3 regions of the Shewanella pealeana ATCC 700345 genome follow, and region 3 is predicted to be linked to each of the others. Evidence: predicted binding sites of a transcription regulator. Region 3 holds the regulator's gene; each other region holds the start of a gene.

Region 1 (10,017 bases), 2.2 Mb from region 3:
AGCCCTTTTTAACCCAACCAGGAAATACTTGTGCAAATTTATCCTGATCGAGGTAATTAATTCCCGCTGCAGCACTCAAGCCTGCGCCGGCTCCAATGAGAATCGCATCGGCCTGGTTCAATAGCGCAGGTATGCTGGTTAAGGTGTTTTGATCGAGCGCTTTAGCATTCAAAGCTGACATACATAATCCTCCAGTGCTGATTGGTATACATGGTGGTCGTACTCACTAAATACGTTGAAGACTATTGTATCGAATTGATCTGGATTCTCCATTAACCACTGAGTCACGGTATCGAGTGCGACTCGTGTGGCTTGTTCAATCGGGTAGCCAAAAATACCGGTTGATATAGAGCAGAAAGCTAGACTGCGAATACGCTCAGTTTGCTTTGCTAGGGTTAAAATACTGCGATAGCTGGACGCGAGTTGTCCTGCGTGTATCGGCTGAATCATATTTTGTACAATAGGCCCAACGGTATGGATCACAAATTTAGAGGGCAAGTTATAAGCTCGGGTGATCTTTGCTATGCCAGTCTCTTCAATATTGCCTTGTAGCTCCATAATCACCTCACAATCGGCTCTTAACTGCGCCCCAGCTCGATTATGAATAGCGTTATCGATGCACTTATGCTGAGGTTGAAAACAGCCAAGCATTTGGTTATTGGCGGCATTCACTATAGCGTCAACCGCGAGTGTGGTTATGTCTCCTTTCCATAGGATTATTTTAGTATCGCCTATGATTACAAAAGGTTTTGCAGCTATGTCTGTTACATCGGTTCTCTCACGTTCGGCGCTTTCTATCTGTAGTAGTTGAGTCAGTGCATCCGTACTCTCTGCTGACAAATAATTTGCAGGCAAAACCGTCATGGCGTTATCTAATAGTATGCGCTGACTTTGAGCGTCGTGATCTTGAAAATGTGTGATCCCGAGTGAAACCAAAACCTCAGAGAGCTGGTTAAGTAGCTCGCTCACTAATTGGGCCTTGCTTTTTGGGGAGCTTAAGTCCGGTTTAAATGGCTCATAGAGTGCTATTTGCTGAGCATAATCTTGGATATTGAGTCTGGTCACTTTCACTTTCACTGTCATTGTCACTTCACTCTGATGCTTACACGAATAAAAAGGCCGCTAACTATCCATGTGATAGCTAACGGCTTACTTGGTGCTAGCATGTTTACTAGCGTTGTACTCGCGATGAGTATTGGCTGTGCTAAATAGCTGTGCTAAGTAACTGTATTAATGTTAAGTAGCAGTATAAATAACCGCACTAAATAGCCATTCTAGAGCACGTTAGAAACCAAATTTACCGTTAGTATTTTTCCACTCCGATTGAGCTGGAATCGTTTCGATAGTGTCCCAGTGCTCAACGATTTTACCGTTCTCGAGACGGAATAAGTCGTAGAAGGCCACATGTTCATTGGCGAAGATACCTTCACTAATAGAGACTACAAAATTGCCCTCCCCGAGAATTTTATGATTTGTGTCATACTTCATCGTAAGCCCTGCATTAGCCAGCTCTTCGAGTGCCTTACCAAGACCGCTTAAGCCATCGCCGATCCCTGGGTTGTGTTGTATGTATGCGCTGTCTTCGTTGTCGATGAACTTGTTTATCTGGCTCATGTCGCCATTCATCAAGATGGTATTAACAAAGTCTGCGACTATAGCTTTGTTCTCTGCCGTCTTATCTAAGTCGGTAATGGCCGTGCTGCCGTCAAGCTGAGTGTGTCCGCTTGGATTTACTGGTGCAATTACTTGTAAGTTATCCCAGTGCTCAACAATTTTGCCATCTTCAAAGCGGAATACATCAAAACCGACTTTAGGTCCAAAAAAGTTGTATTCAGTATGAAGCACAACGTAATTATCGTCTTGAATTGCTCGCTTAACACCGGCTTTCGCGCTGCCTTCTGGCAGGGCCTGTAGCACCTCTCCAAATCCCGCTAATCCATCACCAACGGCTAGATTATGTTGCGTATATTGCGCTGCATTAATGTAGTTGATTGCTGCTGGGTCGCCTGTTTCGATGCTTGCAATTACGGCTACCGCTTTCTCTTTATTGCTCATAGACTCTGACTCCGATGTTAAATGAGAACAGGCCACGAGACCCATTACGCCAATTACAGTTAATGTTTGTGTGAACATTTTTGATAGTTTATTCATTGCTTCCGTCCTTGCCTGAATGAATTATAGGTTAGTAGACAAGGGATTTTTTTGCAGTGTGGAACTGTGCCGGAAAATGGTCAATATCGAACCTTGCAGATAGCTTTAACGCTAACCGACTGAAAATTATGACAATTGGTGGGTTTGGGACAATGTGGGTTTAAGCAGTTACCGCTATAGAACAGGTTTACGGTATTTGGTCTGAAATTGTGTCGGCGTTAGCCCGGTGAGATTCTTAAAATATTTAACAAAGTTACTGGCATCTTCGAAACCGAAGTCATAGGCCATCTGTTGTGAAGCTGTACTATTAACCACTAAGCGCCTTTTCATCTCAACGACTGTAAAGGCGTCAATCATCTGCTTTGCGGTTAAACCCGTTGCCAACTTACATACTTGGTTAAGGGTTTTATAGGTGGTGTTGAGTCGATGTGCGTACCAGTTGGCGTCACGCACCCGCGAAAAGTTTTGCTGCATCAGTTCAAAAAATCGCGCTAAGCGAACATTTTGTTCCACCGTAAGCCTATCGTGAACGGACTCTGGGCGTAAGCGATGAAAAATCAACGCGAGTGCAGAGAAAAGATACATGATGATTAAGGGCTCACAGTTCTCTTGTTGCTGCTCGGTAATCATTTCAGCGATTAATGTGCGAGTACGCTTGCGATCAAGCTCGCTCAGCTGGGCCTGCGGTGAATGGGAGGCGTTAAGATGCGTAGGCGTATAATTTGGCAAGCGCATATTGCTATGCAGGCGGTCTAAAAAGGCTTGAGTGAAGAGTAATATTTTACCTTGTGGTTTCGATGACAGATCAAAGCTGTGTACTTGTTCACGCTGCACAAAGATAATTGAGCCGGGTTCGAATGGATACTCCTCAAAATCCACCATGTGGCTACCTTGCCCGGCTTCAATACAGATGAACATGAAAAAGCTCACCCTATGGGGCATTTGAGGCTCGTGATCTAGGCTAGGTCTCGAAAGTAGAGAAGCAAGCTCAATGATTTCAAACTCGGCTTGATTGGATTTTTCATGGTTAAAGCCGATTTTTGGGATGGGCATTGCCAGCACGTCCTACCGAATTTGATTAGTTTGAATTGCTTATCTTGAAACATTGCAATGGATTGCTCGCTAAGCTTAGCATTGTTGAATGCTACGTGATAATTAGATGCACTATCACTCAGCTATGACGATGAATAGTGACTTTATTTCGTCCAGAGTTCTTCGACTCATAAAGAGCTTCGTCAGAAAGATGAAATGCTTCCTGCAATTTCATTTCAGACTGGGAGTAAATAGCACCTATAGATATAGTGACGGCTATATCATTGATGGTTTCACTATTTATCGTGCTCAATAAACCATTGGCTTTGCTATTGAATTGCTCGAAAGACAGTTCACCATTAAAAATAACCACAAACTCTTCGCCACCCCAGCGGATAGCGAGATCAGTTGAGCGCATGGAGTTTTTTATTCGATTAGCCACTTCTGCAATCACAATGTCACCAACAACGTGTCCATATGTATCATTGATTTTCTTAAAGTGATCGATATCAATTAGGCACATAGAGTTAACAGACATTTTTTTACTCATAAAACCATCTTTTCGATAGAAGCCTGATAACCTATCTATGCTGCTTTCGACATAAAACTTTCTAATGTATGCAGCAATTAAAAAACAGCCGTGTATGATTAGCGTACATATTAAAATGGCAATAGAGTTGTACAGTGTAGGTGTTTTTATTGTTAGGCCCACTTTTCTATCTTCGGTCTTAAGTGCTAAGGATTCGTATATAATCGTACTGATGTTTTGACGGTCTTTATCTGACATTTCAAACCAAGTAAATTCTTCATCATTAAAATTTTCTATGAAATCATTTAAAAAATTACTTTTTACATCAATAACTAAAACAGAAAAAACAACGCCTTCTAAATATAGTGGGTAATAAATTGAAAATAACTCTTCATTGGTTCCCTCTTCTATATAAGGACCGAAAACTCTCACTGTTTCAAATACAGTTAAACCACTTCCTTCTAGTGTTTCTTCAATATTTTCTAATTTTAAAATACGTTCTAGGTAGTTTTCCTCAGCAAAATCCTTATCAAAAAGGTTTATGTACTCCTCTCTAAACGGCCTTGGAATGACATACTCTGGGTATACATTCGCGACCGTCCATAAGTTGCTAGATATGATTGGATTGATTTTCAATACAGCAAATAGATTATCTATATGTTCAGATAGGTCTCGAATTTTTTTAGCTTCAGAATTTTTTACTATGACCCCCTGTTTTAAATCATTTGATGGTAGAGAAATGTACTTACTGTTAAGGCTGTTTACATTAAAACGGTATATTGCATCACTAATAAAAAGGATGTTAGTTAAAAACTTACTATTCAACTTACCTTTATTAACAGTCAAGAATAAATTAACTATACATATAGAAACAATAAAAGATAAACAAATGCTGAGCGCACATCTTCTTGTCATATCATTTAACATCCAGCAATAGAAATAGACTAGAGTCACAACCACAACTCATTGATCAACAAATACTTCTCATTATTCACTAAGAATAATCTTACATAAATTTGAAGCGATAAAAGCTATTGTAAATAAAAGTGTAAGTATTGAAAACCTGTCTTTAAATACCATGTTATTAGAGGAGAATGCTGCAAACTGCTCACAGATAGTTGTCATCCTTATTGCGCAAAATGATATAAAACCACTATACTGTATAAACATACAGTTAATTATTTTTTAGCATGAACATTATCCCGATTGCAGCCAGTGCTGGCATTACAGGCTTTGAGTCCCCCGCTACCGATTACCGGCAACTGCCGTTAAGTCTTGACGAGTTACTGATAGAACATCCGAGTTCAACGTTTATTGGCCAAGCCAATGGCGACTCTATGCAAGGTGTTGGCATCTTTGATGGTGACATTTTAATTGTCGATAGGCATGTTGAGGTTCGCAATCAAGACGTGATAGTCGCCAACTACAACGGCTCGTTTGTTTGTAAGATTATCGATAAGGTAAATCGATTACTGCTATCCGCTAACGAATCCCACATGAGCACGCCCATTCTTGAACACGATACTTTTAGTGTTGAAGGCGTGGTTATACGTTCTATTCGCTGTCATCGTAGAAGCTCAATTTTAGAGAACGATTAATCATGTATGCACTTGTGGATGCAAACTCATTTTATTGCAGCGCCGAGCAGGTATTTAGGCCTGACTGGCGTAACCGCCCTATCGTAGTGCTCAGTAACAACGACGGGATGATTGTTGCGGCGAACAGATTGGCCAAAGAGGCTGGAATTAACAAGTTTGGTCCCTACTTTGAAGCACAGAAACTGTGTGAGCAGAAAGGCGTTATCGCGCTGTCTTCAAACTATGAGCTCTATGGCTCGTTATCTGCAGCAATGATGGAGGTAATTGGCCGTTTTGCACCGGAGCAGCATATCTACAGCATCGATGAGTCATTTCTATCATTTAAGCACTGTTACCCCGCTATCCCTTGTTTAACTGAGCATGCGATGAAAATAAGGCGCGCCGTGTGGAAAGAAACTCGGCTTCCGGTCTGTGTTGGGATTGGCCCCACGCTCACTTTGGCTAAGGTTGCCAATCATGCCGCCAAGAGAATCGCCGGATATAACGGTGTATGCGCTATTAGCAGTGATGAGCAGCGCATTTCGATTTTAAAGACCATGAAAACTAACGATGTATGGGGCGTTGGCAATCGAATCGCTAAACGACTCGGGATGATGAATATCCACAATGCTTTTGCTTTGTCACAAATGAAAACCGGCATCGCTAGTAAGCAATTTAGCATCGAGCTTGAACGTACAATTCGTGAGTTAAATGGTGAAGTGTGCAAAACTTGGGATGAGGCCCGCGCAGACAAGAAACAGATATTTTCAACCCGCAGCGTAGGCAATAGAGTCACCGACTCAACCTCCTTGTGTCAGGCGTTAAGCAAGCATGCTTCAACCGCAGCAGCAAAGGCCAGAACCCAAGGTTCGCTATGTAAAAGCATGCTGATTTTTGCCTCAAACTCGCCTTTTGATGAGCAGCCCGGCGGATTTAAGTTTGTTCATCATTTTAATTATCCAACAAATGACACCTGTGAGCTGATTGAGGCAGCAACAAGAGCCGCTATCGTCAGATTCAACCCCGCTATACGTTATTACAAAATTGGTGTGGGCCTGATCAACCTGTGCAGCGAGGCCAACTTACAAGGCGACCTATTCGAGAAGTGCAGGAACCCAAACAAGATGTTGGTGCTAGATAGCATTAATGCAAAGTACGGCACAGACTCTCTGTTTCTGGCCGCCCAAGGCATATCACAGAAATGGGGCATGCGCAGAGAGATGCTCACACCACAGTATACGACGCGGTGGAAAGACATTCCCTTGATTAAGTGTTAACCGAGCAGTGGCAAAATTAGCATGTTTTCGGGGGCAGTGCGGAGTTGTAGTAACTGAATTGTAGGAGCTGAGTTAGGAGCTTAGTTGTAGGAGCAGTGTATCCTAGCAGAGCTCTGCGACTAGCCTCCCGAAATTGGAGGACTAATCGCTCAAAAATTTTTATTATTTATTGATTAGTGACTTCTTCAACTTGTTGCTTGCCAGTCGGTTTTTCAAGTTCAGCCTTCATCTCATCACGGGTCAGTACTCCCCCACCCAGCGCACGATAAAGCGTAATCATCGACAATAATCGATCACGTTTCACCTGACTTAGAGTCAGTTCGGCGCTAAACAGACTTCGCTGTGCATCCATCAGATCCAACGAACTCGACACACCATTTCGGTATCTTAACGTTGCTAAGCGGGTATATTCAGTTGATGCCACGACTAATTCCTGCTGAGCGTCAATCGCGAGCTCAGAGCGTCTGAAACTGTTCATCGCATCATTTACTTCAAAGTATGCCCCAAGCACCGTACTTTTATAACTGAGCATAGCCTGTTTGGCATTTTCCTGAGCAATATCATATTGAGCTGAGATCTTACCTGCATTGAAAATCGGAGCGGTTACCCCGCCTAAAAGCGACCAAGTCAGCCCCTGGCTATCAAATATGTCACTGAGGCTTTCAGACTCAGAACCATAGCTGCCGCTAATGGTAAATTTAGGAAAGAATGCTGTTTTAGCGACACCGACATTGGCATTGGCTGCAACAAGAGCTTGCTCAGCGGACTTTACATCAGGGCGTTGTGATAGCATCTGTGATGGAATACCCACTGCAAATGAGTCTGGAAACAATGCTCCTTCAGCTTTTAACTGCGCTTCAGTTTTAGGAATAAGGGGATACGTAAATTCGCCCAGTAATATTCGCAGCTGATTCGCCTTTTCACTTCGCTCATAATCAAGATCCGGTAGTGTGACTCTGGCACTTTGATACTCCACCTCCGCCTGCCTAACTTGCAGGCCCGATATCACACCATTTTGCTTACGTAGCCTAGCAAGATCTCGCTCTTTTTTACGTAGCTCGACAGTATTAAGCGATATTTGATAACGTTGCTCAACATCGAGCCATTCATAATAACGGCTGGCAACATCACTGATTAGACTGATGGTGGCTAAATTAAGTGCTTCTTGTGAAGAGATGAAGTTGGCAAATTCAGCTTCACTTCTTCGACGATTCGCTCCCCAAAGATCCAATTCCCACGAAACCGTACCGGCAACATAAAAAGTATCTTCTTTAACGGGATCAGTACTGGTCAACGCGCTATCTAATGCTCGCTCACCATTTGCATCAAGTCCTACAACTGGAAATAGTGCTGCGTCAGTAACCGTAACCCCAGCTCTTGCGGCTAACAACCTTGAGCGCACTCCCTCTAAATCTAGGTTTTGATCGAGAGCATGTTCTATCAATACCTGTAGATCAGGATCGAGATAAAAATCACGCCAATGCTTCAGCCCAACATTCTGCTCATCGGTTTGCTGCAACTCGTGGTGAAATTGCTCCGGTATTTCAAGATCGGGTCTCTGGTAATCAGGCCCCATGGCGCAACCAGAAAGTAGCAAAATCCCACAGGCGACACTCAATACTGAGGTGTTCACTCGAAATGCTCGAACACCACCGATTGGCATCTTATGCTTGATATAGGCTTGAGTGATATTGAATTGACTGATATTGAATTGATTAGGCATGAGTCGACACCTCCACTGTATCGGCTTTGCCGGTGATTTTAGAGCGAACCCAGCCTGCCGTAGTCACAAAAAACAGCGGTACCATAATGATGCCAATGGTTGTCGCGAAAATCATGCCACATAAAATAGGAATAGAGATACTTTGGCGGCTGACAGCGCCTGGCCCGACAGAAAATACCAGTGGCAGTACGCCAAGAATAAAGGCTAATGAGGTCATTAAAATAGGTCTAAAACGCATATTAGCCGCCTCAATGGCTGAATCTAATCGGCTCTTACCTTCTTTATGTAATTGGTTGGCAAACTCGACAATCAATATCGAGTTTTTTGCAGCCATTCCGATCAGTGCGATAAACGCCACCTGAAAAAAGAGATTACTTTCCATGCCGCTCACTAAGGTCCCCACTGATGCACCTAACATCGCAATGGGGGCGATGAGCAATACCGCTATCGGCAGAGTCCAGCTCTCATAAAGCGCGGCAAGAAACAAGAACACAAACACCATCGCTAACGTCACCGCAATAGCCGTTTGATTGGCAGACTGCACCTCTTGATAGGTTATTCCGGTCCACTCATAACTAAACTCGTCAGGTAGCATGGGTTTTGCAACCCGCTCAATCGCGCGGATCACATCGCCTGAGGCATAACCCGGTGCAGGAGATGCATTAATCGAAGCGCTGGTAAACATGTTGTAGTGCGTGAGCGCTGCAGGCCCAACCGAATAATCAGATGTAGCCAATACACCTATTGGTACCATGGCGCCCGATGAGGAGCGAACATGGTAATCCTCTATTTGATCCGGAAATTGACGATACTGCTCTTCTGCTTGTACTTTCACTCGGTACACTCGTCCAAATAAATTGAAGTCATTAACCGTCGATGAGTCTGTAAATGTTTTAATGGTGCCATAAATATCAGACACCTTAACCCCAATGGCCATGGCTTTAGCTTCATCGACATTAAGGTGTAACTGCGGAATGGCAGTTTGCAGTGATAATCCGGCTGTCGCTATCTCGGGTTGCAGTTTTAAGGCTTCAACCAGTTCATCAGCGGTTTCCATTAAGCCTTTAAAGTTACTCCCTGAAGTATCTTGCAGCTCCATCTCTACACCTGAGCCATTGCCGAGGCCTGGGACTGCCGAAGGTAAATAAATTTTGAATTCAGCCTCGAGCACATCATGGAGTGATTGCTTAATCTCGTTCATCACTTTTTGTACGGTTGCATCATTGTCCACGCGATCTGACCAAGGTTTTAGAATTATCTCAAACTGACCGTTTGCTTGATTCGAACCCGAGCGTCTGTTTTCACCTGCTAGGGTAAACGAGTAAGCTACCGCAGGATGAGCAAGAACTGTGGCTTCGGCTTTCTTAAGGACATCTTGAGTACGATTAACCGTTGCCCCATTAGGCAGTGACACATCGATAAAAAATCGACCCTGATCTTCATCTGGCATAAAGCTCGATGGCAGCGAACTCATTGTTAAGTACACACCGCCCACCATTAAGGCAAATAACAGATAACTGCGTTTGGCGTGCTTGTTGGTTAACACCACCAATCCGACATACTTAGTTGTGGCTGTGTCTAAACGATCATTCATCCATTTGAAAAAGCCTGATGTCGCTTTATCTCCTGGCCTGAGTAATAACGCACAAAGTGCCGGCGAAAGTGTCAGCGCCACCAGAGTTGAAATCAGTACCGCAACCGTTATCGCGACAGCAAACTCTCGGTACA
Region 2 (10,017 bases), 2.5 Mb from region 3:
TATGAGAAATTTGAAACTTAGGTTTTTGGTAATCTTTGAGGAATTTGGCTTGTGGCTGGGACATGAATAAACCTCTTCTTATTAATTTTGGATTAAAAAAAACGCGCATTAAGCGCGTTTTCTTATTAACTTTATATTACTTGTTTTGATTTTTAGCTAATTTTTCAATATCCGCTAAATCCAAAGTAATGTATGCGGTTTCATCTAAGAATGCATCTGCAACTTCGACGTCATCAGGAATATCATCTAATGATTTAACTTTTTCTTGGCCTTCTTTTACAAGCCTTTCGTTAGCACGGTCTAATTGTTTTTTCTCATTGTCTTCACGCTCGGCTAAGCGTTCAGTCTTGACTAATGAGACCGTTTTATCATCATGATTTTCTTTAAACTCAGCTATATCTTGGAAAATATAGCCAAATTCAACATCAGTTTTAATTCTATCTTGATGCTTACTATCTAAGCTGGCAATCAGCTGAGGATAAATTTCGCTTAGCGTACCGTACTGCGCAACAGGAACTTTATCCCAAGGTAACGCATTATCTTCTTCAGCTTCACCGTATTCACCAGGCTCTAATGCACTTGGGAACGGAATATCAGGTGTCACACCTTTAAGCTGAGTACTGCCACCATTAATACGGTAGAACTTAGCAATCGTATACTGCACATGACCAATAGGTTTTTCGTACATATCGTAGATGCGGCCTAAGCTCTTGTGCTGCTGAACAGTACCTTTACCAAAGGTCGATTCACCCACAATCAGCGCTCGGTCATAATCTTGTAGTGCGGCAGCAAAAATCTCTGAAGCAGATGCACTGTATCTATCGACCATCACAGTCAGTGGGCCATCATAAGTGACACGACCGTCATTATCACGGTTTTGAGAAACTCGACCATTAGCATCACGAATTTGTACCACAGGACCTTGTTCAATAAACAAACCGGTTAATAATGTCGCTTCCGTTAAGGCGCCACCACCGTTACCACGAAGGTCAATGATAATGCCTTCAACTTTCGCTTCTTTTAATTCAGCCAACTCTTTAGAAACATCTTTAGACAGATCCATGTAAAAACCTGGGATCTGAATAACACCGACTTTTCGATTAGCATAAGGTCCATCTGTCGGCTCAATCACTTTAGATGTTGCAGCACGATCTTCTAGACGGATCTTGTCTCGAACAATGGTCAGCTCGAAAGTCTTCGCGCTTGTACCACCTTTCTTAGGCAAAATTTCTAGAATAACTTTACTGCCTTTAGGGCCTTTGATCAGCTCAACGACATCGTCCAATCGCCAACCAATAACGTCGACAATTTCACCGCCATCTTGGCCTACACCTACAATTCTATCTTCTGGTGACAACTTCTCACTCGTGGCTGCTGGACCGCCAGCAACGAGACTCTTGATCACGGTATAGTCATCATCAACTTGAAGCACTGCGCCAATGCCTTCAAGGCTTAGGTTCATTTCCATCTGGAAACGTTCGGCATTGCGTGGTGAAAGATAACTAGTATGAGGCTCCACAGTGCGAGCAAAGGCGTTCATCACCCCTTGGAACACATCTTCACTGTGTGTCTGACTTAGACGCTTAATCGAGTTGTTATAACGCTTCTCGAGGATAGTCACGATTTCATCCCAATTCTTTCCGGTTAAAGAAAGATTCAGGGCATCGTACTTAACGCGTTGGCGCCAGAGTTCGTTTAGATCAGCTTCAGTCTTTGGCCAATCCGCATTCTCGCGGTCGAACTCATATTTATCGCCAGGAACATCAAATGCCATCTCTTCATCAAGCAGTGATAATGCGTAAGCAAATCGTTCGTAACGTCGCTTTTGTACTAATTCAAACATCGCATATGCTTCGCTTAAGTCGCCACTTTTCAACATGTTGTCAAATTGAGTCGAGTAAGGTTTAAAGCTATCGATATCAGATTGCAGCAAAACATTCTTACGGTAATCCAACTGCTTTAGATAACGTTCAAATACTTGCTGTGAAAATGCATCATCCATGTCGAAGCGATGATAATGAGAACGGGTAAATAGTCCAGTAACACGTTTACTGGCTACTTTATGCTGCGGTTCCTGCTTTAGAGCGGGTAACTCGCTGAATTGAATAGTTGGGCTAACAGCCCACGCCGAGAATCCGACAAAAATACCGGCAATGGATACAGCCAGAGAAAGTTTTCGCATCAACAAGTCACTCCTTTAGGTGCTCTTAAGCCATTACAGCAGTATGTGTTCAGCTCTAACTTTGATGGTTAAACCAGAGTCTAACTGAACTTGAACATCTTCTTTTTTGATGTCCAAAATCACACCAGCAACTGGTGCTTTACCTAATTTGACATTAACACGCTGGTTTGGTTTCAATTCAGTTAAAACCGCAGGCGTTAAATTTTCTGCCACAACAGGCTCTTTTGCAGGTTTGCTGCTTTGAGCTGGTTTTGGACGCTTAGCAACTGGCTTCTTAACAGGCTTCTTTGCCGTTTTAGCTGCAGGGTTCGCACTCTTAGCCTGCGCCACTCTCTTAGCCTTTGCTTTGTCTTGGCTTTCTTTTAGTGTAGCTGCCGCGTGGTCGATGTGCTCTTGTTCTAGCTCACCACAAGCATTGCCATCTAAATCGATACGCTGTGCGCCAGCTTTAACGCATTTAAGGTAACGCCAGCTACTGGTGTATCTTCTTAACGCGATTCTGAGCTGAGTTTTACTGACTTTAGAATCATCAGCTAACCTTTCCGCTAAATCTTGAAACAATCCAATTTTTAATGGCTTAGTTTCGCCTTCAGCTATAAAGCACAAAGGAAATGTTTCATACAAATACGCAAGAATAGCGTTGGTATCGGTCAACTTTTCTGTTGATTCCATCTTTACTTCCACAGTTTTAAAAAAGGGACACCGCCGACGAGCTCAATCGCTCGAATCAACTTAAGTGTCGTTTATATTTGTCTGATCTAGGCACAAACCACAAATGAAAAATTGTTAACATCTGTTTTTAGCCCCTAAAACCAAACCTACCTTAGCAACTACAAATCACAAACTCCATGTATTCATAAGTCGAAATAGATGTGTCTGCTTTTTTCATTACTCAAACCGCTTATTATAGAGAGGCTTCAAATGATTGCGACCTACAATTAGCAATAATTGGTCGTAGATTAACCAATTAGGCAAATTTCGAGACTTTTTACCAAAGTTTCGACGCCTTGTTGATCAATTTCACTGAATCTGGATAACGATGGGCTATCAATATCCAGTACACCGATAACAGTTCCGTTTTGACGTAATGGCACAACTAACTCAGAATTACTCGCACTATCACAAGCGATATGACCCGCAAATTGATGAACATCATCGACTCGCTGAGTCGAGTTAGTTGCTACCGCAGTTCCACAAACGCCTTTACCGATAGGGATCCTTGAGCAAGCAACCTTTCCTTGAAAAGGGCCGAGAACCAATTCATCATTTTTCAATAAATAAAACCCCACCCAATTGAGATCGGTAAGGTTGTCATTTAAGAGTGCTGAAAAGTTTGCTAATGCTGCTATCGTATCATCTTCGCCATCCAGTAAGGCCAGCACCTGACGATTCAAAGTATCATAAAAAGCATTTACCATTAATATTCCCTAACAGTTTTATCTACAGATAAGAATCTAATCGCAGCATTTTAACAACAAACCATTCAATTTTAACACGCAATATTATTTGGGTTCTTTGCTATCAGGCTTTTTGACCGCTTTTTTTGGGGTAACCTTTTTTTCAAGAGAGCCACCTTTAAGCAATACTTGCAGGTCATCTTTATTTTGAGCAAGAAAGAAGCCCAGCTTTTCTATATCTTTCTCTTCTAAATCCAAGTCACTTTTACTTAAGAATGGAATTAGGTTGTCAGCGATATCTAGCATCTTATCGTAGGCATCAGCCTCCTTTTTCGATGTAAAAGTCATCTTTTCAACCCCTTCTCTAACGACAACAAATTGAGTTATAACGGCCATATCCAACCCCACACTGTTTTTATATACAGTGGAGAGTCTCATACATTCAACTTCTTATGCAAGTTTTCTCTTTTATCTGATAAACTTATTTACTTATTGGCTCTGTATTTTCAATCGCATACGTGAAAAATTAGCTTTTACGTCTGATTAACGCATACTTTTGTGAACTTGGATATTGAAACGAATGGGAAAGGACGCGGTAGATAACAGTATTACTTTGTGTGGCTCTTGTGACTTAGTCATTAGGAAACGCGCGCTGCCTACAGGCGTACGTGCCATTTGCCCACGATGTCATACCGCTCTATATGATACGCCATACTGCTCAATAAACGGCATGTTAGCCTTGTGTTTAACAGCCATTATCTTTTTTGCTCCAGCGAATTTATTCCCCGTACTAGAACTTGAGTTCTTAGGCAGCATAAGAACCACTACTGTTACAGAGGGGGCCTTAGCCGTCTATCATCAAGGCTATTGGTTAGTGGGTATTGCAGTGTTAACCTCTGCTGTCATAGCACCCGGCATGTTACTCGTATCTATTTTGATGCAAATTTTAATCATAAAGTACGGACTTAACTCTCCTTCCTTAAGAGTTGCTCTAAAGCATTCTCTAAAGATCCAGGGCATACTAACTCAGCTCACCATGCTAGAAATTTTTGTTATTAGCTTCTTAGTCGCTGCATTTAACTTAGCCGACTTTGCCACTGTCTCTTTTGGTTTCGGCACCTTCTGCTTTACTATGCTATTTATAATGACGCTATTTTTAATGCGTGAGTATGACTTAGAACACATGTGGAGCTTTCTAGATGAACGATAATCAGCCCGCGACGTTAGGCCAAGATATCGGTCTCACATCTTGCACAACATGCCATAAAGTCACCTGTGCAAAATCGACTCTTTGTAGTCGCTGTAATGCGCCTCTAACCGTCAGAGACTACTCAAGCGTACAAAAGAGCTGGGCTTTGCTAATTACTGCAATGATTTTGCTGATACCCGCCAACGTTTATCCAATTTCGACACTAACAAACCAGGGAAGAGTCACTCAAGATACTATCTTTTCTGGCATCGCCCACCTAGTCAAAACTGACATGATCCCCATCGCGATTATTCTGTTTGTTGCCAGTATTTTAGTCCCCATCCTTAAGATTGTGGGGTTAACAATTTATTTATCGGCCATTAGTTTTAAATTACCTATCTCTAAAAAGAAGCTTATGACAGGCTTTCATATTATTGAATGGATAGGACGCTGGTCAATGCTTGACCTTTTCGTTATCTCACTAACCGTTGCTGTCGTTAATATGGGCCAGTTATTAGACGCCAAACCAGCCCCTGCTGCCACAGCATTCGCCTTAGTTATTTTACTCACGCAGTTAGCTGCAAAAGTCATAGATACCCGTTTACTCTGGGATAGATTGGAAGCCAAAGATGACTCAAGTACAAACGCCTAAAATCGTAAAGAAAAAACTATTTTCACCGATTTGGTTACTCCCCATTATCGCGCTTGCATTAGGCGCTTGGCTCGGTGTGAAAAGCATACGAGAATCAGGCGTTGAGGTAACGATTCATTTCCCTAGCGCAACTGGAATGGACATAGGTAAGACACTGGTAAAATATCAGGGACTTACTGTAGGTAAAGTCGTCGATATGAGTATCGATAAAGACCTAAAAGGCGTAGACGTCAGTGTCATCATGGACTACCGCGCTGCGCCATTTGTTAATGAGGGTACTAAGTTTTGGTTAGTTAAACCTAAAGCCACCATCACTGGTGTTGAAGGATTAGATACCCTGTTCTCTGGTAATTATATTAGTATCTTACCCGGTGAAGGTGACTCAAGCTCTTTTTTTGAAGCCGAAACGACTGCTCCAGTCATCACTCCCGGTGTCGAAGGACTAATTGTTCACATCACGACAAAGAAGTTAGGCTCATTAGATGTAGGCTCTCCGGTATTTTATCGACAAATCCCAGTTGGGCAGATAGTAGGCTACCATCTTGAAAGTTCTGATCAGATTTTAGTAACAGCCTTTATTCAGCAGCAATATGCTCAGCTCGTAAAAGTTAACTCTCAATTTTGGAATGTATCTGGGATCAGTATCGATGCGTCTCTTTCAGGCATAAAAGTCAGCAGTGAGAGCCTTGCATCCATTCTTGCTGGCGGGATAAGTTTCAGCTCAGATGATGATTCAGAGTCTGCGAAAAATAAACACGAGTTCACTCTTTATGATAATCAAGATGACGCTTTAGGCGGAGTTATGTTTACCCTCAAAGCGAGCGGTAATGAAGCGGTTTCTCAAAACGCTCCTATTGTCTATAGAGGGATCAAGATTGGACAGGTAATCCAAAAGACTCTCTCTGAAGACGGTATTACATTAGCAGCGAAAATCGATGGGGTTTATCAAGAGCTACTCACCGAAACCGCCGATTTCTGGCTCGAGGGTGCCGATATTTCACTTTCAGGGATCAAGCACCCAGAGCGTTTAATCACTGGTAGCGTGATTAACTTTATACCAGGTAATGGTGCCGCTAAGCAGGAATATACATTACTGACCCAGGCTCCTGAGCCTAAAAATCTTAACAAACTATTACTAACATTACATTCAGATTCGAACCCTGGCGTGAGTGCAGGTGCTGAAATTCGTTATAAACAGATAAAGATTGGACAGGTATTGTCGAGTGAACTCAATTCAGCCCTAACCCAAGTTGAATACCAGATAGAGATCGAGCCTGACTTCATTGGCTTAGTAAGCACAAATAGTCACTTCGTTGCAGAGTCTGCATTAGCAATAGATGCAAGTCTGGAGGGGGTACAGGTCAAGACCCGGGACTTGAACACCTTAACCAGCGGAGCATTAAGCCTAGTAAGAGGCTCAAGTAAAGCGTTAGCGACGAGCGAAAGTGCATTACGCGTGTTTGCAACTAGCGATGAAGCCAAGAGTTATTACGCTAGCTACAACCTCATTAAGAAGCGCCTTCTAAGTCAAGATGGAGCCGATTTAGCCGCGGGTTCGCCCATCTATTATAAGAAGATGCAAATCGGTCAGGTGACTGGCGTTCAGTGGCAAGCGTCTGACAATAACTTTGCCATCGACATGGCCATCGAGCGTACATTTAACAGCTTATTGAATGATAAAACCGTATTTTGGCGAAATAGCGCAGTATCGATAAATGCCAGTTTATCCGGTGTCGAGGTTGAAGTTGCTCCGTTGAAAGCAGCCTTGAAAGGTGGAATAAGCCTAGGCCTTATCGAGGGCAAGCAGACTGCTGAAAACAGTTATCTTTATGACTCTCGCTTCCTAGCCTTGAGTCAGGCTAAACCCATCAGTCTCACCTTCCCTGCTAGCGTTAAGTTAGCAACGAAAGCCCCCATTCGTTATCTCGGCCACAAGGTGGGTGAAGTAGATTCCGTCACCTTAACTCAAGATCTAAAACAGTTAAACGTTAGTGCTTACCTGTATGGTGAGTATGCCGCTAATTTTAACCAGCAAGATGCAAGCTACTCGATAATCGACGCAGATATCTCTTTAGCAGGCATTAAGGCGCCCGAGACTTTACTTACAGGTCCTTATATAGAAGTATTCCCAGGGCAAAGTGCAAAAAAGGCATCGAGCTTTGTCGGTCAAATCGAAAAGCCGTTCCATAATCTAGATAACGCTCTGACTTTTAAGTTGAGTAAGAGCAATTTAGGCTCTATCAAAGCCGGGACGGCCATTTTCTTTAGAGGTGTTAGAATTGGTCAAGTCGACAATTATCAACTATCTCAACAAGGTACAGGCATTATTATGCACGCCCATGTGGAGGGTAAGTACAAACACTTGATTAACCAATCTAGCGTGTTTTGGGATCTATCTGGTGTGAAGGTTGACCTTGGACTATTTTCGGGTGCTCAAATTGAAACAGGTTCTTTAGAAACCATCTTAGCAGGTGGCATAGGTGTCGCCACTGAAGAGGTGACCTTACCAACAAATGCTATAATGAAACAGCATACATTTGCGCTAAAACCAGAAGTTGACAGCAAGTGGCTTAGTTGGACACCAGTGCAAAAGGCCCAGCCTGATTAACGATATCGATAGTACATAGCCAGCAACGCGTGGTAATTCTATAAATGTAAAAACGAGGCTTTGGCCTCGTTTTTAATTCCCTCTACACTCTCGACTTATCAATCCTTGATTATTAAGCGCCTTTTGTTGTCCCTACTTTTTGAGCCACAATTAACCATAGAATTGATAACAGACGACTATCGCTGCGATGATCCCCGCTAGATCAGCAAATAAACCACATGCTAATGCATGTCTGCCATTACGAATCCCTACCGCTCCAAAATAAACCGCTAATACATAAAAGGTTGTCTCAGTGCTACCCTGCAATATTGCGGCTAAGCGCCCAGCAAATGAGTCAACACCATAATGCTGCATGGTTTCAAGCATCATGGCTCTGGCTCCAGAACCACTGAATGGCTTCATAATTGCCGTCGGCATGGCATCGACAAAACGGACATCTCCCCCTGCTAATGCCACTAAGCCAGCTATCAGCTGCAAAAGGTAATCTAATGCTCCTGAAGCTCTTAACAGTGCAATTGCGAGCAACATCGCAAGTAAATACGGGATAAGCTTTATCGATTGTGCAAACCCCTCCTTCGCACCTTCAATAAACTCATCGTACACTGCCACTTTTCTCATGCCAGCCACTAGAACAAAGCTGAAGATCAGTAGAAGCAATATACCATTGCCAAGACCGGTACTAACCTCGCCTATTGCCGCTACCGTCAAAGTGCTTAAGTAAAAAACTAGCCCTATGATGGACGATAAAATGATCCCAGCATACCCTAGCACCACGGCATTCATTAGTGACAATCTCTGCACTAAAGCCACTAAGGTTAACCCAGCGAGCGTAGAAGCTGTCGTGGCAAGCAAGATTGATAAGAAAATATCCGCTGGCGCTGCTGCGCCTTGCTGAGCACGGTATAAAAAAACAGTAACGGGCACTAAGGTAATTGAAGAAGTATTTAATACCAGAAACAAAATTTGTGCATTCGTCGCTACGCTTTTATTTGGATTTAAGCTTTGCAAATCTTGCATAGCCTTGAGCCCAAGTGGTGTAGCGGCATTATCTAACCCTAACATGTTCGCAGTCAGGTTCATGGTGACGCTACCAAAGGCAGGATGTCCTCTGGGTACCTCCGGCATGAGTTTAGACAGTAATGGCTCAAACATTTTTGAAAAGACAGCCACTACACCTGCTTTTTCTCCGACACGCATCAGCCCCATCCAAAGGGATAGTACGCCGACTAAGCCTAAGGCGATTTCTGCTGCCAATTTTGAACTTGAAAAAATGGCGGTGACACTGCCACTGAGCACTTGAGTATTGCCCGTGAACAGTTGCGCTAAAATTGCAACTAATGCCGTAGCAAAAAAGCCAAACCAGATCTTATTTAGCACTCAAGTTCCCTCTAATCATCTATTTAAACCCATCTCATTAAATATAAACCTGTTATAATCTCGATACTTTACCGCATTATCTTCGACATATGGCTCATTTTAATCAGAATTTTCTCGATAGTATCGAACGCGATCTCCCTTCTCATCTTTCTATGGAAGACTTTATCGCCTACAGCAATAAACCGTTACGACTTTCTATTCGAGTAAATACGCTCAAAATTAGTCACGATAACTTTATCGATTTAATGACGCCAAAAGGCTGGCACTTCGAGCCTATTCCTTGGTGTAAAGACGGCTTTTGGGTAACGCTCACTCAAGAGATCCAGCTAGGTAATACCATCGAGCATTTGCAAGGATTGTTCTACATTCAGGAAGCCAGCTCCATGCTGCCTCCAACGGCACTATTTGAGCCCCTAGAGGTTGCCGTGGCCGCAGAAAATACTGAGGATGATGGTTCCGATGACTTTTCCAATAAAATAGTCCTCGACATGGCTTCTGCACCAGGGTCAAAAACCACCCAGATTGCGGCACTGATGAAAAACCAAGGGCTGTTAATAGCCAATGAATACTCTGCTAGCCGAGTAAAAGTGCTGCACGCCAATGTGGCGAGGA
Region 3 (10,017 bases):
CAGATCAGCCAAAAGTTTTGTATGAGATGGTGAATTACTCACGCTATTACGGTTTACCCAGCGTAGATTCGGTGGCTGCGCTGTTTGGGATCTCTCGCCAACAGCTGCAGCGGCGACTGCAGAAACTCGGGTTCACCTTTACCTATCTATCAGGCTATATTCTGTGTAATCAGGCAATTAAATATATGTTGGAGGGGATGAATGTGGCTGAGATTGCGACACGTTTAGGCTATGCCAATTCACATAGCTTTAGTCGCTCATTCACCCGGTTTCGTCGTCAAACACCGACTCAATATTTGCATAAGCTAAATCTAAATAGCAAAAAGCCTCTTTAAAAGAGGCTTTAGTTTTTGATTGGCCCGCAGCTAACGACTAACCGTATAGCGGCAGCATATCCGCCATTGCCAATAAGTGACATGCAGCAGTAATCACACCAAACAGGATCACTATGGCGATCACCGCGTTGCCACCAGGTACTTTATAGCTGGTACTATCTGGATACATAGCCCTGACCTTATAAGCCATCATTGCCGGAACAATTGCTGCCCAGATAGTGGCTGCCAGCGCCGCAAAACCAATAGCTATGAGGAAGCCATTTGGAAATAATAGGCCAAGTAATGTTGGAGGTAAGAAGGTCACCGCTGCAGTCTTTAGTCGACCCGAGCGCGACTCATCAAATCCAAATAGATCCGCCAGATAATCAAATAGACCTAAAGTCACTCCCAAGAAAGATGAGGCTACGGCGAGGTTAGCAAACAGAGTAAGCATAGTCGTTAACCAATCACTGGTTATCACGCCTGACAGAGCGTTCACTAGCACGCCCATATTGCCGCCCTGCTCTATGATACCAATAAAACCAGTTCTAGAGATATTACCCATGGTTGCAACAAGCCAGCAGACATAGATAACCAATGCGATACCAGTACCAATCACTATCGCCTTGATAATGGTGCGGTGATCTTTACCGTAATATTTAACTAGGCTGGGCACATTGCCATGATAGCCAAAGCTCACTAGACCAAAAGGCAGCGCCGCTAGCATATAAGGCAGATACTTGTTTTCACCATCAGGGCTCAACAGCTTCACCGACTCGACGTCGAGTAACAGATTACCCACAGCGAGGAAGAAGGTAATAATCATACCACCCAGCATCACAGTGGTAATTCTATCGACCGCCTTAGTACTGATTATGACGATAGTTGCTAGCACACCAGCGAATACCAATCCGGCAACGCTTTGAGGCAGGTTAATCCCGAAGCCTTCAAGGCTATGATTTACGATTGAACCACCACCACTGATATAGGCATAGGTCAAAATATACAGAACAAACGCAATCGATAGGCCATTTACGATACGCCAGAACTGGCCTAGAGTGGCTTTGGTTAAGGTGTCGAAGCTCGCTCCAGGCTCGAAGTGCAGGTTAGTTTCAAGCAGCATTAGGCCCGACACCAACATACAAAGCCACACAACAGCCATCATCAATAGCGAGTAACCGAACCACATTCCAGCGCCTACAACAGGCAGAGAAAACATGCCTGCGCCGACAGCTGTGCCCGCAATAATCATGGCCCCACCTAACAGCGACTTACCTGCAACCTTGTTCTTGGCTGCATTCATATGATTTGCCATTAAGTATTCTGCTCCGCATGCACACTATCTACAATCGTTTGCCTTACGGACGAGCGTAACAGTAGATTCGCTCTCTCTTTAATACGTTTGATATCGCTGCACCCTTGATTATCAGCTAGGTAACCTAGCTCTTTTAATTTGACACTCAGCGTAGCGTATAGCTTCTTGTCATAAAACTCTGGTGCAGTAATACCGTGAAGTGCGCCTAATCTTTGTGCCAAGCGATGACTGTCTTTTTCAAGCTCTGAACGCTCCATATTTGGCTTAACTTCAAGCAAGTTAAACAAGATAGCGTAACGCTGCATGGTTTCACTGATAGTGCCAGAAAGCAGTAGCAATTGATTAATCTTGCTCTCCACAACTTCGAAGTGCTCTGCTTCAACCACAAGACCTTGAGCAACAAAGATGTCGAGGATCTGGCTTGCGTATTGAGCAGGGTCATCAATACCCATAAACAATTCGGCTTCAAGCAATGGATAGAAGTCATTCACAACACAGATAACATCTTCACGGCTGCAATTTTCTTTACGCAGCAAACATGCCGCAATCAAAGATGGCAACACCATAAGGTGGATGATGTTATTACGATAGTAAGTCATGGTGATCGCGATGCTTTGATCAATCGAAATGATATCGCCTAGGGGATCGCTTTCAATCTGCAACTTTTTAAGCTCTAAACCTTGAGAAACCAAGTCATGCCCCGTACCTTCTGGCACAGACGTATACTCGGTATATGGCTGCTCTTTTAATATGGTTAGATACAAGTCTAACTGCTTCTCTAGTTGAGAACGCTCAAGCGCATTTTGCTCAGAAGCGAGTAACACCATACTAGTTAAGGTCACAGAGCTCACCGCCGCCGCATCGTTGATGTTAGTCATCACACGATTAGCCAATGTGTTCACCACAGGCGTTAACCAGCTAGGCTTTTGGTCTGGGTCTTTAGCTATATCTTCACGCCAGCTAGGAGCCTGCTCGTTCAAGAAGTTATGCAAGGTGATCGGCTCACCGAAGTTAACGTAACCTTGGCCAAAGTTGCCTAGCTTACGAATGGCGCCAAATACCTGCCAAACTGACTCTTTCTTTTTCTTCTTTCCGCTCAACTCTTTATGGTAAGTCGCCACTTCCATTACATGGTCATAGCCTAAATACACTGGCACTAGCGTCACTGGGCGTTCAACACCACGCAGCACACTGTTTAGGGTCATAGCGAGCATTCCCGTTTTCGGCGCCAGCAGACGACCTGTACGCGAACGGCCACCTTCTGTGAAGTACTCTACAGAATAGCCTTTGGTAAATAGCTGATCTAAATATTCACGGAACACGGCAGTGTAAAGCTTGTTGCCACCAAAACTACGACGAATAAAGAAAGCACCACCACGGCGGAACGCAGGACCCGCAGGCCAGAAATTAAGGTTAATACCCGCTGCGATATGCGGCGGTACCATACCTTGATAATAAAGAATATAAGACAGTAGCAGGTAGTCCATATGACTACGATGACACGGCACATAGACAATCTCATGTCCGTCGTGGTGCAGCTGTCTTACCTGCTCGGCACCTTTAATGTTGATGCCTTTATAAAGCTTGTTCCACAACCACGTTAGAAAACGCTCTGCGATACGCACTAGGCTATCGGAGTAATCTGCAGCCACTTCATCAAGGTACTCCATCGCTTTAGCGCGAGCTTCGGCCTCGGTGATCTTCTTGCTTGCCGCTTCCTCTTTAATCGCCTTGGTAATCGAATCTGATTTAAGTAAAGCGTGGAACAGTGCCTGACGCTTAGGCAGCTGAGGCCCAGTCATCACTTTACGTTGGCGCTGAAAGTGCACTCTTGCGACACGAGCAAGCTTCTGTGCAATACGCTTATCAGTGCCGTGCTCATCAGCCATATAACGCAGTGAAACGGCATTAGAAAACTGCACGAAATTATGTCGACCCAAGAACAAGATCATGAGGCACTTGCGTAACCAAGTTGGGTTTTGGCGCTCGAGTACCGCTGCGCGCATAGTGTCGTCTTCTTTACCAGGGGTACGACCCCAATAAAGGCTCACCGGCACCAATTGAATGTCTAATTCGCGATTTTGTTTATGTACGCTAAGGAGTCTCTTGAAGCAATCTATGTACTGCTCACCACCTTCTCGCTGGCCGAAGAGAGGCTTACTCCCTTCTAGGCAGACCACTCGTGGTGCCTTAACCCCATTGACCTCCAGCTCCTCGTAAGGGCTTGGTAAACCAAGTTTCGCCGTCATTTCGCTAAGCGCAGCGATGTCACTGACAGATTCAGTCTTCATGACATAAGCGAGTGGTTTACTCGGATCTAAGTTGAGATCGTCGAATGGGTCGTGAGGCACAACGACAGTGTGAACTAATTGACGCTGTAACCAGCGTAAAGATTTGAACCAAAGAGAGTCTTGTTTGGACATGATTTATTTGCAATGTTAGTCGCTTCTAATAAGGCGCTAGAATAGCAGATATTGAAATAGTTTGCGCAATTCTCTTCTTACCGTACCGAATCCGGTTTGTACATTTATAGAACAATGACTTAGCTTAAAATTTAATAACTTAAGCCAATACACAATGATTAAATCGTGTTCATTTCAAATTCATTATCACTTTCAGTCACCCACCTTAATAAGCCGTTGGTATTAGATAAGACAAGATTACCGATGAATCGCAGATTTAAACCCTTTGCAACGAGTTTCATCTCGCTGGATTTATTTCATTTGAAACCGGATCCCACACAGCGAAAAAAAGTTATAACTGGTTATTACTTGCACTCACTAAATTACTGTATATACTAACAGGTACTGTATAGAAAGACAGGGTTAATAATGAGACCACTTACACCACGCCAAGCAGAAATTTTAGAGCTAATTAAACGCAATATTGCAGATACTGGTATGCCACCAACCCGCGCCGAGATCGCAAGGCGTTTAGGGTTTAAGTCTGCCAATGCTGCCGAAGAGCATCTAAAAGCATTAGCCAAGAAAGGCTGTATCGAAATTATGCCGGGCACGTCTCGTGGCATTAAGTTAACCCAAGAAAGTACTGAAGAGCCAGATTTAGGCTTACCACTCATCGGCCAAGTTGCCGCAGGTGAACCAATCTTAGCCCAAGAGCATGTTGAGCAGCATTATAAAGTCGACCCAGCTATGTTCCGCCCATCGGCTGATTTTCTACTGAGAGTCCGTGGTGACAGTATGAAGAATATCGGTATTCTCGAAGGTGATCTGTTAGCAGTACATAAAATAGAACAGGCTCGTAATGGTCAAATCGTTGTCGCTCGCGTCGAAGACGATGTCACCGTTAAGCGTTTCGAGAAGAAAGGCAACAAAGTTTTCTTACATGCAGAAAACGAAGACTACTCACCAATTGAGGTGGATCTAGCAAACCAAAGCTTAAGTATTGAAGGTTTAGCCGTTGGTGTGATCCGCAATGGAGACTGGCAATGAACAAACTATTAGGAGTTAGCCCACGTCACCCGGGGCTTTGGCAAGACAGACCGTCTACGAGCATGAGTGCAAACTCGGGCAATGAGATCACTAGCATGGTGACGAAGACTCAAGGCCGCGATGAGCTCACTCAGATTAGTGCTCAACTTTCACAGCTAAGCCAACAAGGCCGCTGGATTGTACTGATAAGCCCTCCTAATATTGGTTATAAACAGATGTTAGCGGCGGCAGGCGTTAGAATGGACCGGATTTTACTGGTCCACGCTAAAGACGAGGTTGAAACACTTTGGGCAATGGAAAAAGCATTGACCAGTGGCACCTCAAGCGCAGTAATCACCTGGACTAATTCGTTAGATGCTCGCGATAGCCGACGCTTACAGATTGTTGCTAAAAGCGCACGCGCTGTAGGCATGATTATCGAAAATGCCATTGAAAGCGCCGATGCAAACTCTACTGAAGTTAACAATAGCCATTTACTCGATAGTTCAGTAAGCGCTCAGGATTGTAGTTTTGTACAAGCGTCATTATTTGGCGCCATTCATTAATACACTCAGTTAACCCTCTTTCTAACGACCAAGTTTCAGCTAAAGACTCTTGGTTTTGCTAAAGCTCTCAATCGAGAGCTTTTTTATTGCCAAAAATTTATTTTCATAATAAGCAAATGAATCAAAAAGTGATCTTGATCAATATTTAAACACCAAGTAGTGTAGGAAGTGATAACAACGATATTTTGTTATATCCGAACGATTTAGTCGTCGGTCTTTGTTTCTGAACTTTAGATCCTGATCAAGAAACAAAGGCTGAAATCGGCCTGATATATTTCAGCCGTAAGTGCCTACGTGGTTACACAAACCAGTATTGAATACTGGAATACAATAGTCGCTGTCGTAATAACGACAAGTTTGACAAAACCACTCGCGCACTTTGAAGTCATCGTTGCTTTTTTGGGAACTGAAGAGTTTACATAGAGCAGAGACTTACTGTGTGACTCTTCTTTGTCTTGCTGACAGAGGAGAAGTCTAGTGAAGCAATTGTTGTATAGTGTACTGGCGTTGCTATTTACGCCCGTGCTTGTTGCATCAGAAATGCCACTCAATATGACAGAGGGTGTGACGGATATCAGTAACAGGGTTTATAACCTGCACATGATTATTCTCTACATCTGCTGCGCTATTGGCATCTTAGTATTTGGCGTAATGATTTATGCCATGATCAACCACCGCAAATCAAAAGGCGCAGTTGCCGCCAACTTTCATGAAAGTACTAAAGTCGAGATCCTGTGGACTATTGTACCTTTTATCATCTTGATACTTATGGCCATTCCCGCAACCAAAACATTGATTGCCATGGAAGACCCCAGTAATGCCGACCTAACGGTCAAGATCACTGGCTCACAGTGGAAATGGCATTACAGTTATTTCGATCAAGACATTGAGTTCTTCAGCCTATTATCGACACCGCGTGAACAGATAGATGGCGATGCAACCAAAGGCGAAAACTACCTGTTAGAGGTAGATAAGCCCTTGGTTTTACCTATCAATCGCAAGGTACGTTTCTTAATGACCTCAGAAGATGTTATCCACTCCTGGTGGGTGCCCGCTTTTGCTGTGAAAAAAGATGCCAATCCGGGATTTATTAATGAGGCGTGGACCCGCATCGACAAGCCCGGCACATACCGAGGTCAATGCGCAGAGCTCTGCGGTAAAGACCACGGCTTTATGCCGATTGTAGTGGAAGCACTATCGGAAGAGGATTTCGATGCCTGGCTAATCACTCAGCAACAACACGCGCAAAATGCTGAAGCGGCAGCTAAGACTGCTTTATCGCAAACCTTGACCATGGAAGAGTTAATGGCTCAAGGTGAGCAAGTCTACCTAGCAAGGTGTGCAGCTTGTCACCAACCTAACGGGGCAGGCCTTCCAGGTGTATTCCCATCCCTTATTGGCAGCCCGATAATTAAAGGAGCGGTAGCCAGCCATGTAGATATTGTTGTAAACGGTAAACCCGGCACCGCAATGCAAGCGTTTGCAAAACAGCTAACGGCCACAGAAATCGCTGCCGTGGTGACCTTCGAGCGGAATGCTTGGGGTAATGATTCTGGCGATATGATCCAAGCTTCGGATATCGACTCGGGGAGTTCAACGCCTGCGGCATCTGATGACTCAGACACAGCAATTGCCACCACATTACCGGCAACGTTACCTGAAACCCAGCAAGCAGACATACCGGCAACCGAGACTGTCGTAGAAGTGACTGAAGATGTTAAAGCCGTTGTTTTAGATGACTTAACTATGGATGAATTGATGACCATGGGTGAGAAGGTCTATATGACTAGCTGTATTGCTTGTCACCAAGCCACTGGCGCTGGCTTACCACCAGCTTTCCCGTCATTGGTTGCGAGCCCGATTATCAAAGGACCTGTTTCAGACCACCTTGAGATGGTCATTAATGGTAAGCCTGGCACGGCGATGCAAGCGTTTGGTCAACAGCTCACTCCTCAAGAAATTGCCGCGGTCATTACTTTTGAACGCAACGCATGGGGTAATGACTCAGGAGATGCTGTGCAAGCTTCTGATGTTGATGGTCACGGAAAGTAGGGGATTAACATGAGCACGATTACACAAGATTCACCAGCCGCTCACGACGATCACCATGATGACCATCATCATGGGGCGCCGAAAGGCATCATGCGCTGGATTTTAACCACCAATCACAAAGATATTGGTACGCTTTATTTATGGTTTAGCTTCATCATGTTCCTGACCGGTGGCGCCATGGCAATGGTGATCCGTGCAGAACTGTTTCAACCGGGCCTACAGTTAGTCGAGCCCAACTTTTTTAACCAGATGACCACAGTCCATGGCTTAATCATGGTATTCGGTGCGGTAATGCCGGCCTTTACCGGCTTGGCTAACTGGTTAATTCCGATGATGATTGGTGCGCCAGATATGGCGCTTCCGCGAATGAATAACTGGAGTTTTTGGATCCTACCTTTTGCATTTTCGATCTTGCTAAGCTCGCTATTTATGGAAGGAGGCGGGCCTAACTTTGGTTGGACCTTCTACGCGCCGTTATCGACAACCTATAGCCCTGACAGCACCGCATTATTTGTGTTTGCCGTTCACATAATGGGAATTAGCTCAATCATGGGTGCGATTAACGTGGTTGTCACCATAGTTAATATGCGCGCGCCGGGCATGACTTGGATGAAACTACCGCTATTTGTATGGACCTGGTTAATTACTGCATTTTTATTGATTGCCGTGATGCCCGTGCTTGCAGGTGTAGTCACCATGGTGCTGACAGATAAATACTTCGGCACTAGCTTTTTCGATGCCGCTGGCGGCGGCGACCCTGTGATGTTCCAGCATATCTTCTGGTTCTTCGGCCACCCTGAAGTCTACATCATGATCTTGCCCTCTTTCGGCATTATCTCAGCGATTGTGCCCGCCTTTAGCCGCAAACGTCTATTTGGTTACTCCTCTATGGTTTATGCCACGGCGAGTATCGCAATCTTGTCGTTCTTGGTTTGGGCACACCACATGTTTACCACTGGCATGCCGGTATTTGCCGAGCTCTTCTTTATGTATTGCACCATGTTGATTGCGGTGCCCACCGGAGTAAAGGTGTTTAACTGGGTAGCGACTATGTGGAGAGGCTCGATCAGCTTCGAGACCCCCATGTTGTTTGCAGTGGCATTTATTATTTTGTTCACTATCGGCGGCTTCTCAGGTTTGATGCTGGCGATTACTCCCGCGGACTTCCAGTACCATGATACCTACTTCGTAGTGGCGCATTTCCACTATGTGTTAGTCACCGGAGCCATATTCTCGATAATGGCGGCGGCCTATTACTGGCTACCAAAGTGGACGGGCAACATGTATAGCGAAACATTAGGCCGCTGGCACTTCTGGTGTTCAGTTATTTCGGTGAACGTATTGTTCTTCCCAATGCATTTTCTTGGGCTTGCGGGTATGCCACGACGGATCCCTGATTATGCGATTCAATTTGCCGATGTTAACCAGATAGTCTCCATCGGGGGATTTGCTTTTGGTCTGTCGCAGCTGATTTTCTTAGCCGTGGTGATTAAATGTATTCGCGGTGGTGAGAAAGCGCCAGCTAAACCGTGGGAAGGAGCCGAAGGTCTAGAATGGACAATACCAAGCCCCGCTCCCTATCACTCGTTTACTACGCCACCAGAGGTGAAGTAAACATGGCTGAGTTAAAGCGTAAATCCAATCGCAAACTGATCATAATGCTAATTATTGGCGCTGTGGGCATGTTTGGCTTTGGATTTGCGCTTGTTCCTTTGTACGACGTGTTGTGCGACGCACTGGGGATTAACGGTAAAACCCAAAATACCGCCAGCGTTTATCAGCCCGTTGTAATAGATAAAAACAGAACCATTACCGTAGAGTTTGTGTCTCAGGTGCAAAGTGATATGCCTTGGACGTTCAAACCAGAGGTTAATACTATGCAAGTTCACCCCGGCGAGCTTATACGGACTCATTTTGTTGCAACAAATTTGTCTGCAAACCATATTGTTGGCCAAGCGATTCCGTCGGTGTCTCCCGGGCAAGGCGCCGCTTATTTTAATAAAACGGAATGTTTCTGTTTCAATCAGCAAGTATTAAAGGCCAATGCCGAAGCTGATCTCCCACTGATATTTTTTGTGGATCCCGAATTACCAGATTCAATATCAACCTTGACCCTCTCTTATACGCTCTACAACATCACCGACAAAGGCTATGTCGCCAGCACTGCTGTAGAGCAAGGAGCTGCTAGATGACCATTGAAAATAAGCACGAAAATTATTACGTTCCAGAGCAAAGCGCTTGGCCGATTATCGGTGCAATTGGACTATTTCTGATCGCCTTTGGTGCTGGTAGCTATGTTTCACAACTGCAAGCAGAAGGCGGCAGCGGCGGCTATATCC

Evidence for each region. The regulator LexA, encoded in region 3, represses DNA repair genes until DNA is damaged. The targets are predictions, from matches to a motif close to TACTGTATNNNNATACAGTA.
Region 1: SPEA_RS11520 (LexA family protein) is a predicted target of LexA. The motif match lies at 4,869-4,888, and genes of this name have one in related genera.
Region 2: SPEA_RS10115 (YebG family protein) is a predicted target of LexA. The motif match lies at 3,987-4,006, and genes of this name have one in related genera.

Annotation. Positions count from the first base shown of each region.
Region 1 covers NC_009901.1:2,660,640-2,670,656, reverse strand. The annotation lists gene SPEA_RS11545 (SIR2 family NAD-dependent protein deacylase) at 1-181, opposite strand, end outside; gene SPEA_RS11540 (protein-ADP-ribose hydrolase) at 169-1,083, opposite strand; gene SPEA_RS11535 (nuclear transport factor 2 family protein) at 1,285-2,151, opposite strand; gene SPEA_RS11530 (AraC family transcriptional regulator) at 2,326-3,204, opposite strand; gene SPEA_RS11525 (GGDEF domain-containing protein) at 3,323-4,627, opposite strand; gene SPEA_RS11520 (LexA family protein) at 4,903-5,310, shown strand; gene SPEA_RS11515 (Y-family DNA polymerase) at 5,313-6,566, shown strand; gene SPEA_RS11510 (efflux transporter outer membrane subunit) at 6,733-8,289, opposite strand; gene SPEA_RS11505 (efflux RND transporter permease subunit) at 8,282-10,017, opposite strand, start outside.
Region 2 covers NC_009901.1:2,337,920-2,347,936, reverse strand. The annotation lists gene pepN (aminopeptidase N) at 1-64, opposite strand, end outside; gene prc (carboxy terminal-processing peptidase) at 137-2,182, opposite strand; gene proQ (RNA chaperone ProQ) at 2,216-2,854, opposite strand; gene msrC (free L-methionine (R)-S-oxide reductase MsrC) at 3,142-3,600, opposite strand; gene SPEA_RS10115 (YebG family protein) at 3,685-3,975, opposite strand; gene SPEA_RS10110 (paraquat-inducible protein A) at 4,160-4,789, shown strand; gene SPEA_RS10105 (paraquat-inducible protein A) at 4,779-5,420, shown strand; gene SPEA_RS10100 (PqiB family protein) at 5,398-8,028, shown strand; gene SPEA_RS10095 (spore maturation protein) at 8,179-9,405, opposite strand; gene rsmF (16S rRNA (cytosine(1407)-C(5))-methyltransferase RsmF) at 9,495-10,017, shown strand, end outside.
Region 3 covers NC_009901.1:4,853,008-4,863,024, forward strand. The annotation lists gene SPEA_RS20965 (AraC family transcriptional regulator) at 1-335, shown strand, start outside; gene mtr (tryptophan permease) at 373-1,629, opposite strand; gene plsB (glycerol-3-phosphate 1-O-acyltransferase PlsB) at 1,629-4,052, opposite strand; gene lexA (transcriptional repressor LexA) at 4,461-5,081, shown strand; gene SPEA_RS20985 (cell division inhibitor SulA) at 5,078-5,626, shown strand; gene coxB (cytochrome c oxidase subunit II) at 6,104-7,678, shown strand; gene ctaD (cytochrome c oxidase subunit I) at 7,688-9,292, shown strand; gene SPEA_RS21000 (cytochrome c oxidase assembly protein) at 9,295-9,870, shown strand; gene SPEA_RS21005 (cytochrome c oxidase subunit 3) at 9,873-10,017, shown strand, end outside.